Regions from separate parts of the Paenibacillus sp. DS2015 genome, predicted to be linked through region 1. Evidence: riboswitches for the same ligand, from Rfam matches in the RefSeq annotation. Region 1 holds a riboswitch; each other region holds the start of a gene.
The links. A riboswitch is a leader RNA that binds a small molecule or an ion and turns the genes downstream of it on or off. The one in region 1 is predicted to bind cyclic di-AMP.
Positions count from the first base shown of each region.

Region 2: linked by a shared signal. The riboswitch ahead of J2T13_RS20550 (3D domain-containing protein) and the one ahead of J2T13_RS09585 (3D domain-containing protein) in region 1 are both predicted to bind cyclic di-AMP.
Region 3: linked by a shared signal. The riboswitch ahead of J2T13_RS16825 (APC family permease) and the one ahead of J2T13_RS09585 (3D domain-containing protein) in region 1 are both predicted to bind cyclic di-AMP.

Region 1 covers NZ_JBNPWS010000008.1:68,169-72,423, reverse strand. Annotated here, with positions in the region: gene J2T13_RS09595 (Ppx/GppA family phosphatase) at 1-269, shown strand, start outside; gene ppk1 (polyphosphate kinase 1) at 220-2,331, opposite strand; cyclic di-AMP (ydaO/yuaA leader) riboswitch at 2,556-2,738, shown strand; gene J2T13_RS09585 (3D domain-containing protein) at 2,739-3,416, shown strand; gene J2T13_RS09580 (polysaccharide deacetylase family protein) at 3,511-4,255, opposite strand, start outside.
Region 2 covers NZ_JBNPWS010000030.1:14,359-18,613, reverse strand. Annotated here, with positions in the region: gene rsmA (16S rRNA (adenine(1518)-N(6)/adenine(1519)-N(6))-dimethyltransferase RsmA) at 1-343, opposite strand, end outside; gene rnmV (ribonuclease M5) at 349-891, opposite strand; gene J2T13_RS20550 (3D domain-containing protein) at 1,014-2,165, opposite strand; cyclic di-AMP (ydaO/yuaA leader) riboswitch at 2,434-2,648, opposite strand; gene J2T13_RS20545 (TatD family hydrolase) at 2,849-3,619, opposite strand; gene J2T13_RS20540 (HD domain-containing protein) at 3,669-4,255, opposite strand, start outside.
Region 3 covers NZ_JBNPWS010000020.1:8,721-12,975, reverse strand. Annotated here, with positions in the region: gene J2T13_RS16830 (GTP-binding protein) at 1-16, opposite strand, end outside; gene J2T13_RS16825 (APC family permease) at 177-1,994, opposite strand; cyclic di-AMP (ydaO/yuaA leader) riboswitch at 2,112-2,258, opposite strand; gene J2T13_RS16820 (hypothetical protein) at 2,562-3,266, shown strand; gene J2T13_RS16815 (hypothetical protein) at 3,392-3,964, shown strand; gene J2T13_RS16810 (hypothetical protein) at 4,128-4,255, opposite strand, start outside.

The DNA of each region.
Region 1 (4,255 bases):
TGTCCCATGAATATAAGGACATATTGCTGGCTTCCGACGAAGAATGGATCCATAAATTAGGATCACTGGTGCAACTAGGTATTGCGCTAGATCAGAGTGAGACACAAGTGGTTCAATCCATTCAAGCTAATGTTGTTAACAAAACCTTTCATCTTACTGTCATTAGCGATGCGGAGACATGGATTGAACAAGAAGAAATGGAAAGTGCTATGAAAGTGTTTAAGAGTGCATGGAATCTGAAATTGAAGATAGACTTTCCTTCCACTTGATAACATCCATGGCTTCGAACTGGCTCCTAAAGGGGGCTAGTTCTTTGTTTTTGAATTCATAGTTTCCATTATTTTGTAGAAATCTAGCCTTCACATTATCTTTAAGGGATAGATCCAGAATTTGGACAATTAAATTTCGGATATGATCATCGTAGACAGGACACATTAACTCAATTCGTCTAGTTAAATTGCGTGTCATCCAATCTGCACTAGAGATCCAGAGCTCCGGGTTACCCCCATTCTCAAAATAATAGATCCTCGTATGCTCTAGAAACCGATCTACAATACTTCGAACCGTAATACGCTCACTCAAGTTAGGGACTCCAGGACGAAGACAACACACCCCACGTATAATCAGATCGATCTGAACGCCGGCTTGTGATGCGTCATACAGCTCGTCAATCATTTCTTGGTTAGATAGTGAGTTCATCTTGGCGATGATTTTTGCAGGTCTACCTGCTGTAGCATGTTCGGCTTCTCTCTGCATAAGCATGGAGAGGGTATTACTCATGTTCGATGGAGCTACAGTAATAGCGTCCCACTCATGATTACTTGAGTAACCGGTGATTTGGTTGAATAACTCAGACGCATCTAGACCAATAAGGTGATTGGAAGTGAACAGGCTTAAATCCGTGTACACCTTAGCGGTACTATCATTATAATTCCCCGTACCTACGTGGACATATCGACGTAATTCACTGCCTTCCTGACGGACGACGAGTGTGATCTTCGCATGCGTTTTTAGACCCACTAAACCATAAACAACATGACATCCTGATTTCTCAAGTTTTCGAGCCCAAGCGATATTACGCTCTTCATCAAATCGGGCTCTTAGTTCCACTACGACCGTCACTTGTTTCCCTGATTCAGCCGCGAGAGCTAGGGCTTGAATCAAGGGTGAGTTACCACTCACACGATACAGGGTCATCTTAATCGCCATGACATGTTCATCCTCAGAAGCTTGAATGATGAAATCTGTCACGGATTCAAAAGATTCATAAGGATGATAGACAAGAACGTCACGTTCATGGAGAACTTGGAAAAAGTCTTCATTTTCTTCAAATTCGGGTGGATATACGGGCTCAATAGGTGCATAGATTAATTTAGGATAACCTTTCAACGAACCCACGAAATTTCGGAGAAAGCTGAGATCTAAAGGACCTTCAATATCAAATATGAAATCAGTAATTTCAAATTCTGTTTGGAGTTGACTTAGTGCATAAGGGTGAATCCCTTTTTGAACCTCCATCCGGACAGGCGCTCCCCATCTACGTTTACGGAGTTCCTTCTCAATCTCCTCTAGCAAGTCTTCGGCACCTTCCTCATCAATCGTGAGATCAGAATTACGTGTTATCCGGAACTCATGAACCGCTACGGGATCATATCCACTAAACAAAGTATGAATATGCTGCTTGATGACCTCTTCTATAAAAATGAATTGGCGCTTCTTGCTGTTTGTACGATGAGGTAGTGGAATACATCTCGCAAGATTAGATGGAATTTGTAATATGGCGAAGTAGGGATCTTCTTCGGTACTCTCTTGTCGATTAAGCACAACTGACAAATATACATATTGGCTATGAACAAGCGGAAAGGGTCGACTCTGGTCAACGGCCATAGGTGTTAACACAGGGAAGATGATATCTTGATAATATTGTTCCATAGCTTGTTTTTGAGCGGCGGTCAAATCCTCATAGCTAGAAAAAACGATTCCCTCTTTACTTAATTGTCGTGAAATATCACGAAAAGTCCGGTATTGCTCGCTAATCATTTTGGATACTCGTTTCATCAGGCGTTTGTATAATCCTGAGGGTGTATAACCTGTAAAATCCTTTTTAGTATAACCGGCCTTAATCTGATCTTGAATGCCAGCCACGCGAACGCTCATGAACTCATCTAAATTTGTCGAGACAATGGCTAGAAATTTGGCTCTTTCTAGAAGCGGGTGATCTGCATCCTGTGCTTCTTGAAGAACGCGCCAGTTAAATTCAACCCAGCTTAAATCACGATTTAAGTATACGGACGTCGTTGTACGGTTTATTGTTTTCTGTTCTTCCATCATAGTGCCCCCAACAGGTCAATCAATATGTTATTTAGTTTCAATAATATTCTACTATATTTAGGTATGTACAATTGTAAAATCTATGTTAAATATGATCAGCTCAGTGTAAACAATGAATAATACACTCGAATTAGTATATGAAATTCTACAGAAAAAATAATAAAAACAAAAATAAATATCAAAATGGTAACAATTTCATGTGTAATAGTTACAAAGTTGTGATATATTCATACATGCCAAAACTTTTTGATTAAGGAAAAGTGTGGGGGACTTTATTGATGGAACGCAGGACGATGATTGATCGCTATTCCTGATTCCTTGGGGTGAATCGCGCGTATAGGGCGTGTAGGGTGAACTTCCTAATCCGAATCCGACAGCTAACTCCGCAGGCAAAATAAGGAGGAACTATGAAGAAATTTTCTACTATCAAAATAATGACAGCCATTATAGGCATTTCAGCAGCAATGCAAGTGGCTCCCGTTCACGCAGATCAGATTCATGTCGCAACCGCTGGAGATACTTTTTATAGTCTCACAAAGGAATACAAGGTGGATTTAAACAAGATGATTCAAGCTAACCCTAAGGTAAGTGCTACGAATATTTATGAAGGTATGAACCTTAGCATTCCAACATCTAGTACAGTGGTTAAGCAATCTGTAGCTTCTGCAGCGACTCCAATCACAGCGAAGCAAGTTTCAACAACAAGCCTTCTTAATGTTATACCCGAAGATAGTAAGGTCGAAGCATGGGGCAAAGTATTTAACTATTCTAAGACGATCAATGTAAAAGCATCAGCGTATTCAGCTGCTGCTAGCGAGAATGGGAAATGGGGCGCAGTTGATTATTTCGGTAATCCACTGAAATTGGGTACTCTAGCTGTAGATCCAAGTATTATCCCTTTAGGCACTAAAGTGTTAGTAACGGGACATAATCATGCGGGTCTCCCTAAACAAGCATTTGTGGCTACAGCCAAAGATGTTGGCTCAGCTATAAAGGGACATCGGATTGATATTTTTATCCCTGGAAGTCAAGCTACTGTTCGTGATTTTGGATATCAAAATGTTGAGTTGTATATTATCAAATAAATATTGATTTTTAGGAGCCGCTCTCGATCGTTCGAGAGCGGCTCTTTTTATAACATGAAGTTTCTCTAACGGCTAATATTCCTTACAGACACACTCACTCTCTCTTTAAGGACGGTGAAGTTGTCTTTTCTTTACTCATCGAAATATGAAGCATATCGGCAACCAGAACGAATGTATAACCTTTATCTCTTAGTTCTTGAATGACCTCAGGCAGAGCTTCAATGCTACCTTTAAGATCGGAACCTTCTCCACCACCTGCATGCTGAAGAATAATGGAGCCAGGACCAACAGAGGACAGGATGTTTTTCTTGACCTCTTCTTTACTAAGACCCTTCCAATCTAAGGAGTCCACGTTCCAATTAATTATTTTATATCCATGTGCTTTAGCCCATTTCAGCTGGGATTCTGTGATATCACCGTAGGGTGGTCTAATGAGTCGAGGGCTGTACCCCACGATTTGATGGATGATCTGTTCTGTCTTTAGAATCTGATCTTGAAAGCTATCGAACGATATTTTACTGAATTGTGGATGATTATACGAGTGATTACCGATAGAATGACCTTCTCGATTCATTCGAGCCACAAGCTCAGGATGCTTCTTAGCCCGTTCACCAATGACAAAAAAGGTTGCCTTTACATGGTGTTTGTCTAACACATCCAACACTTGTGCTGTAAATCTAGAGTCAGGCGCGTCGTCAAAAGTAAGAGCAATTTGTTTAATTCTTTCTCCCCTTGTTTTTATGGTCTCAGGGTATTTATGATATAGCTGTGCTAAGGATGATATCTGCTTATCTCTAGCTGATGGTTTGACGCCTGCGGAGTTAGCAGGTACTGAAGTG
Region 2 (4,255 bases), on a different contig from region 1:
TAAACAATTGCTGTAAGTCCACTTCCAGCACATCGGCATGTTCAATCTGAACATGTGGATAGGGTTCAAGTACTTCCTGCAATATGGGAATAAGACGGCGATCGATTTCCACTGCGGTAACGGCACCAGCTACCTGTGCCAATTTCTCCGTAAGTGCTCCAATACCAGGGCCAATCTCTAACGCCCCTTTCGTGGAATCCAATTCTGCCGCATTTACAATTTTAGTTAATATATTTTGATCAATTAGGAAATTCTGCCCCAAGCTTTTCTTAAAAGAAAAACCATGGCGCCGAATGATCTCCTTCGTTCGCCTTGGTGTAGCGATATCATCTATTTCATTCATATGATTTAGCCTCCCTCTTCTATTTGGGCGAGGGCGCGAACAAACTCATCGCGCGTAATCTGAAACATAGCTAAGCGCTTAAGAAATTGCTTGCCGTTACAATACCCAATCCCAAGAATGTTACCCATAGCCATCCTACGTGCAGCTGCTTCCGGGTGAACAAGCAGACCTGCTTGTACCAGATCTTCCATATCAATCAGGCTCTCTGCGCCCTCATAAGAGGTATGTACTCGGGCTAATGCATGCTGAATAGCTGCAGGCGAAGCATTCTCAACCCCAATATCGCCCTTTCGCGTCGCCTCCGCTTCAGGGATGAATGCATGTTTGCATCCAGGCACCTTCGCCGTAATAATTTTGCGAATACGCTCCCCCGCGTGATCAGGATCCGTTAGCACGATCACACCCCTACGCTCTTGCGCTAGAGCAATCCGTTGTAGAATACGGGCATTTATAGCTGAACCACCCGTCTCAATAGTATCTGCATCTACCGCTCTTTTAATGGCTGTGGTATCATCGCGACCTTCCACAACGATAATTTCTTTAATCATACGAATATTCCTCCCTGGACAAGACAACAACAAAAAGAAGAGGAATACACCTCTTCTTAGCATGACATAACAATGATCTTAATATTATAACATTAGAAAGCTGTTGTAAAACCCGAGCAACATTAGTTAAGCTCTGGCTTTACAGGTCCTATTACATAGACTGTTCTGCCCGATTTACGACCGAAGTCGCGTGCATTTTGTAGAGAGTCGAAGTACATATCGATCTTATTCCCCTTGATCGCACCACCCGTATCTTCTGCTCGGCGGAAGCCCATGCCTTCAATGTAAACCCACCACCCTAATGGAATCACATTAGGATCAACAGCAATCGTACGTCCTTCTGTTACACGAGTACCCGAAGCAGTGCGAGTACCTATCCCAGGTTCCTCTGATGAATAGGCAGTCATCGATACATTATTCAGCACTTTCTTGTAAGTGAAATCGACACCTGCCTTACTCACCTGATTGTTGGAGCTTACTTTGGTAATAGTGCTCTTAGGCTTAACCTCAGCTTTAGCCACAACCACCTTCGGTGCTTCTACCTTTGTTCCTACTGCGATTACTTTATGCTGCGCCACGGCCTGCACTTCTTTGCCTACCATACGCATAGATACCAGCTTACCATCTTGGTATATTTTTTCAATATTTTGAATGACCGTTCCGGTCTGTCCCTGCTGTACCACTTTGACTTTGCCCTTCAGGACCGTTGCATCTGCTGTCTTGATAATCCGAAAAGGTACTTTCTCTGTGCGTTGTACAGTTTGTTTATTAATCCGAACGATCTTAATATTCATATTATCCGTGACCGATGTGGTCAGAGAAGGAAATACTTTATCATCGCTCTCTAGTGAAAGTCCTAATTCTTCCATAGCGCCTTTCACTGTGTTCTTAGTTGTAAATCTAGTCTTCGTTTGACCATCTGATGTCACTTGAATCTCGATTGCACGGCGAATAACTATTTTGTCCCCGTCTACAAGTGAACCATTCAACGGCATAGAAACTTGATCTTCTGGCTTCAGTATAATAGCCTCTTCATCCAGCATTTCCTGAAGTATTACCCGACTTGTTTCCACTGCTTTAACTTGACCATCTACCACCAGATACACTTGTTTGCGTGCTTGAAAACTAACAAGCAGCAAAACCAAAAGAGTAATTGCGATTGAAATAATAGCTGCAAGTGAGATCTTAGTTAAATACTCATGCTTCCATCGCAATGCGTAAGTCATGCTGGATGATGGTGAATCATGGGTTTCTTCTTGTTGAAAACCGCCCACTTTCCGATCCTCCTTCATAGCCTCGCCGTCTAAGATAATGCATGATTGTAATTGACGTGACTATTTTTAAATTTTTACAGGACGCGTAACGTGAGATTGTCCTGCATCATGTACCCGTCTGCTCGACATGGTTGTCACCTCCTGTTAAACAACAGTATGATGACATCATTGCCTTTATTCTAAAACAAAAGAAGCCAAAAGAAAGAGTTAGAGGAACTCTTTCGTGGCTTCCGTAATTGTTAGAACAATTGGAATGTATGCACGAGGTTGCCTCTCTTCATAACGCTTACGAGGTTAGCTGTCGGGTTTGGACGAAAGAGAGCCGCCCTATCTTAGGTCACACGCTCATGGCGCATGCCTTCAAATTCACCCCTAGACCCTAGTAAAGAAATCATATATGCCATCATCATCACAAGTTTGTGAAGTGTCCTGTCATATTGGTTTCCCCGTTCTCTTATACAAGAGACTCAGCGAGACTGGTTCAGGAAAATATTGCCGCTCTAATATAGAGCCGCTCATACCACTGAAAAGATGATATCCTGTTTCTATGCATGTTGTAAAGGAGTAATCAACCACAAAAATCTGAATAAATGGTTAAAATAATGTAATATTCTCGCTTAATATAGTTAAAAAACCTTAATCATTCGCTTATACTCGTCTTTTCACCTGTTTTACTCTCTTTTTCACAAAATGCCAAAACGATCCAGTGCATTTTGAGTAGTTATTTGGGCTAATTCTTCGATGTCAATCCCTTTAATTAGCGCAGCTGCCTCTGCCACTAGTCTTACATGAGCAGATTCATTTCTCTTTCCACGAAATGGATGGGGTGTCAAATATGGAGCATCCGTTTCAATCAATAATCGATCCATTGGCACCTGTTGTAAAACCTCTTTTGGCTGCTTCGCATTCTTGAATGTGATCGGTCCTCCAAAGGATAAATGAAATCCCATATCTAGACATAACTTGGCAGTTTCCCAGCTACCTGAATAAGAATGCATAACCCCTCCAACTTCACTCGCCTTCTCCTCACGCAAAATTCTAACGACATCTTCGTGAGCATCACGATTATGAATAACAATGGGCATATTCAGCTCGCGAGCTAGTCCAATCTGCTGACGAAATACGCGATGCTGTACATCCTTAGGCGAGGTATCCCAATAATAATCAAGCCCTATTTCACCAATGGCTACCACTTTATCATGCTTACATAAAGAGGCGATCCACGCCATGTCTTCTTCCTTCATGGTAATGGCATCTTGAGGGTGCCAACCCACGGCCGCATAAATGAAATCATATTGCTCAGCCAACTTCATGGTTGTAGGAATGGTTTCTCGATTAAAGCCAACGTTAATCATTTTACCTACTCCTGCCTTTAGAGCATTCGCAATCACCTCTTCGCGGTCCTCGTCGAATTGTAATGCATCCAGATGCGTATGTGTGTCAAATAACATCATCCTAAAAACTCCTTTCATGTCGATCTCTTGTTGGTATTAAATAGACTATCTATAACTTAAATATACGGGCAACAGCAGGTGAGAACAGCGTTAATACATCTTTGAGCTTTTCTTCGGGATAATAGAGGTGGTTCTTCCCTCGGTGTATTCCACTAATGGAACGCACAATATCTGATACTTCAGAAATTTCCCTCAGACCATCCTGTCGATCCAATAGCAAAATTTGTTTCTGACTGGCCTCATCCCCTGGATGGAAAACATCATAAGGGAGGTCCGTAGGGAAGTCACTCTCGAGATCGTAATCTGGATTTAGACCTACCTTTAGAAACTCTTGTCTAATTTCGCTAATCATATTGGCATCCAACATTTCCAATTCTACATATTTATACAGCCTGCGATGTATAAATCTACTGCAAAGCTCACTTAGTATGTTATCTTCCTCTCCAATCCACTGCATAAATGCAGTCTGAAGGAGTGCTTCATCCATTTGAAGGTATAACTCGACCGTCACATTATCCTCAAACAGCCCTTGCAATGGCTTCAGCATAAATTTAAATTTGAAGCGATCTCTGTAAAGTTCTTTCGCCCGGCGAAAGATTTGGCGAAGTAAAATTTCTGAACTACGCGTTACTGGAT
Region 3 (4,255 bases), on a different contig from region 1:
TTCTTGTTGTATTCATAAAGTTCTCCTTTCAATACTCACTTAATAGTAATAATTACGATTTAATAAAATATAATATATAATTCCTTGTTGCATTTGTCAACTTATGAACATAAGAACCTATGAATAAAACAAAAAAAACTCCCAACGTGAATGTTAGGAGTTCCAATAAGCCGTTATTATTTATTTAGGTGGTACGGTACCGTAGTAATGACAATATCTTTTTGATTAATTAAGAATGTACGAATAAGTAAACTCGATTGATTGTGTAGAATATTCTGCCACCAATGCTTCGTAATGAATTGAGGAATGACAATCGTAATATGATCTGTCGCAGCTGTTTTCCATTCAATCGTCTCAATGAACTTCAACAAAGGACGTACCACACTCCGATATCGTGAACGAAGAACAATCAGTCTTACGCCCGGATTCCATTCGGCCCATTTTTGTTCCATCTTCTGTATTTCTCCCTCATCAAAACCAATATAGACTGCAACCACATTGTCTGACATCGAGCGAGCATAACTTATCGAATTAAGCACAACACGTGTGACTCCTGAGACAGGAACTAGAATGGTACTTCCTTTAATAACCGGCTTATCTGTATCCAATTGGATACGTAACTGGTCTGCCGTATTGAGATAATGACGATGGATTCGCATGAAGAGAAGCATCACAAGCGGTAGGAAAATAAACACCATCCAAATATGCGAGAATTTCGTAAAAATAAAAATGAGTGTGATAGTAAGGGTAGTGATCATACCGATTGTATTAATCGTAAACCGTAACCCCCAGCCAGGTGGCTTGCTTCGATACCAACGGACCATCATGCCTAACTGTGACAGTGTAAAGGGGATGAATACACCCACCGCATAGAGCGGAATTAGACCTTCTGTATTCCCGTGAAATACTGCGACCAGTACAGAGGACAATACACCTAGAATGATGATCCCATTAGAAAACCCTAGGCGATCACCACGAACCATGAACATATGTGGCATAAATTTGTCCTTAGCAAGCATAAAAGCTAACAAGGGAAATGCCGAATACGCAGTATTTGCTGCTAGAAACAGAATAAGTGCAGTAACGCCTTGAATTGCAAAGTAGAGCCCTCCACGTCCGAATACTGATTCAGCAATCTGAGATACAATGGTCGCTTTCGGATCTGGTGTAACGCCGTACCAATAGGCCAGTAAGCTAATACCCGTAAACATGGCACCTAGAATTAGCCCCATCATGACTAACGTCTTCGCTGCATTACGATCTGAGGGTTGCTTAAAATTCGGAATTGCATTCGATACGGCTTCAACGCCGGTCAGAGCTGAACACCCCGAACTAAATGCCTTCAATAGTAGAAACAGACTTATATTCGATACAGCGGCCCCAATCTCGGGAATATCTGTATGAATACTACCCGTTACATATTTGAACAACCCCGAGATAATCAAGACAAAGATAGACACCACAAACAGGTAGACTGGAAAAGCGATAAAAGAAGCGGCTTCCGTAACTCCTCTTAAATTAACAATTGTTAACAATATAATGACCGTTATCGCGATCAATACATTGTGATCATGAAGCTGTGGAAATGCAGACGTCAGCGCATCTGTCCCTGCCGATGCACTGACAGCGACCGTAAGAATGTAATCCACTAAGAGTGAACCACCGGCCATCAGTCCGGTGGATACACCTAAGTTATCCTTAGCCACGATATATGCTCCCCCACCCATAGGATAAGAGAAGATCGTCTGACGGTACGATAGAATAAGGATCGCTAATAGTCCCAGTACAGCTAGTGAAATGGGAAGCGAATACCATATAGCAGTAAATCCAGCCGCCATCAGCACAATCAGAATCTGTTCCGTACCATACGCGACCGATGATAATGCATCTGAGGAAAGTACCGCAAGTGCTTTAAACTTACTTAATTTCTCATGATCAAGCTCATCTGATTTCATTGGACGACCGATTAATAATCTTTTTATTTTGCTGACCATTATCGTTAAACCCCTTCTTTTACAAGTAGAATCAGCCATGCTGTGCGCCAATTTAAGAAGGTTCTCTTGCGGGTCCTGTCCTTTAAACATACAGAGATCTGCATGTCTAAACATAGGTCATGTAACCACCCAAGCTTACGAGGTTAGCTGTCGGATTCGGGCTGTGGATTAGCCCTACGTATACAATACGATTCACCCCATTGGCATGATGCCAAACTATTGGTTCCCCCGCTTTTCCTAACGAAAATTCAGCGCTATTCAACTTATCACGAGAGTTAATTCTAAGGCGCACGAAGTTAACTGTAAACTTCCAAAAAAAGAAAAAAAGGAAGGAAAAGGGATGTAATTTGACTGAAAGAACCATGTAATACATGAATCTCATTCATTATCACGTATTATCGCTTTAAAGCTAATGATTATGAGTAAAAGTGACTAGTCACAGAAAAGACATCTCATTTATTCTCTATCGCACCTTAAATATGGGATAATTTATTAAATATATTGAAAATTCAGTTGATATTACCGATAATAACAAATGAAGTCACTTATTCTCGACTTGTCATAAGAATGACAATCACACAAATTCAGCAACGGGGGAATGAAATAACCATGTTCAAAAACAGAATAATCTCAGCACTACTAGCCTTTATCTTACTGGGCACTCTCGTATTTCCAGCAGTCTCTTCAGCAGCAGCAACGCAGAAGTCAATTGAAGAGGTTAACACAATCTCGCTTGAAAAGAACAATCCTGTGGTGACTATAAACACAGCCGGAGAAAATGACTTTAACTCCGAAGATTATTACTCTGATTACGACGACACATTCACGGACGAAGACGAAGAAGAGTACGAATATGATCCAGAATTTGCAGAATTTCTTGACTATGCCGACCAACTTGAATTGATTGCTTCATTTGAGAATAAGGCCATTTCAAGTTTTGAAAAATATGCCTATGTAAACATCACGTCTAGTAATCGCAAACAGGCTTTTATCACTCTCAACAACTCTGTTGTCCCTAATTACACTAAATTCGTAGTCGCTTTGAAGAAGATTAAACCAACAAATACGACCTTAAAGAACATACATGCTACATATATTAAGGGAGCCTCTTTACAGCTCCAAGGCCTTACGTTAATGAAAAATTCCCTTTCTACGACCAAAATTAATAGTAAATTATTCTATCAAGCGAATAGCAAATTAGATACGGGTCGTACACTGGTCAGTAAGTATAGTAACGATATCGATTCTTATGTAGCTAAATTTGAATACTAATGAGTGAATCTTTATTCAATCAGTGATCTCTATTTGAATATTTAGTAAAACTATTAAAGTAGGAACAGTCTTTACCGATAATGACATAAGAAACTACAAATATATAACGAAGGAATGATCTACGAATGAGTAAGAACAGAATAATAATGACACTACTAGCTTTTATCTTGATTAGTACCCTCGTATTTCCAACTGTATCCTCAGCAGAAACTACAGGAGGGAACTCAACAATAATTGAAGATACCGACACCACAGAGGATCTTTATACCGATGAGGAACCTGAATATGATCCGGAATATGCAGCGCTTCTTGAATATGTAGATGCACTTGAATTAATTGCTAAATTTGAAGATAAAGCCGTTACTTCATACACCAAAAATAATAGATATGTAACTGCTAGCAATCGCAAACAGACCTATGCAGCTTTCAATAATACCATTATCCCTAATTACACTAAATTTGTAGTGGGTTTGAAGAGAATTAAACCTACGACTCCCAAATTGAAGCAAATTCATGACACTTATATCAAAGGTGCATCATTGCAACTTCAAGCCTTTACTTTGTTCAAAAAATCTCTCGGTTCAGCAACGATCAATTATAAGACATTCGATCAGGCTAACGTTAAGCTAGCCGCTGGCTACAAGCTTGTTGATAAATATATTAATGACTTCCAAGCCTATATAGATTTATTTGAATAGTTCGCAATGAAACAACACACTTAACCAAGCGGTATAAAGAACCAGAGTGCTCTTCACTCTGGTTCTTTATATTTCAATCTATACAAGGTCGTAACGGATAGTCAGTACTACTTTCAATCCGAATCTCACACTTGGGAATGGAGTAAACTTTATCTTCTTACTCCTAATCTATACGCTTCACAAAGGATCGGATCATCCATGTTAAAAGAAAGATATGTAAGACAAGCCCCATGCTAAACGAACTCAACGCTGAAAAGGGCTCATTCAAGATTGCCGCCATATAACATTTGG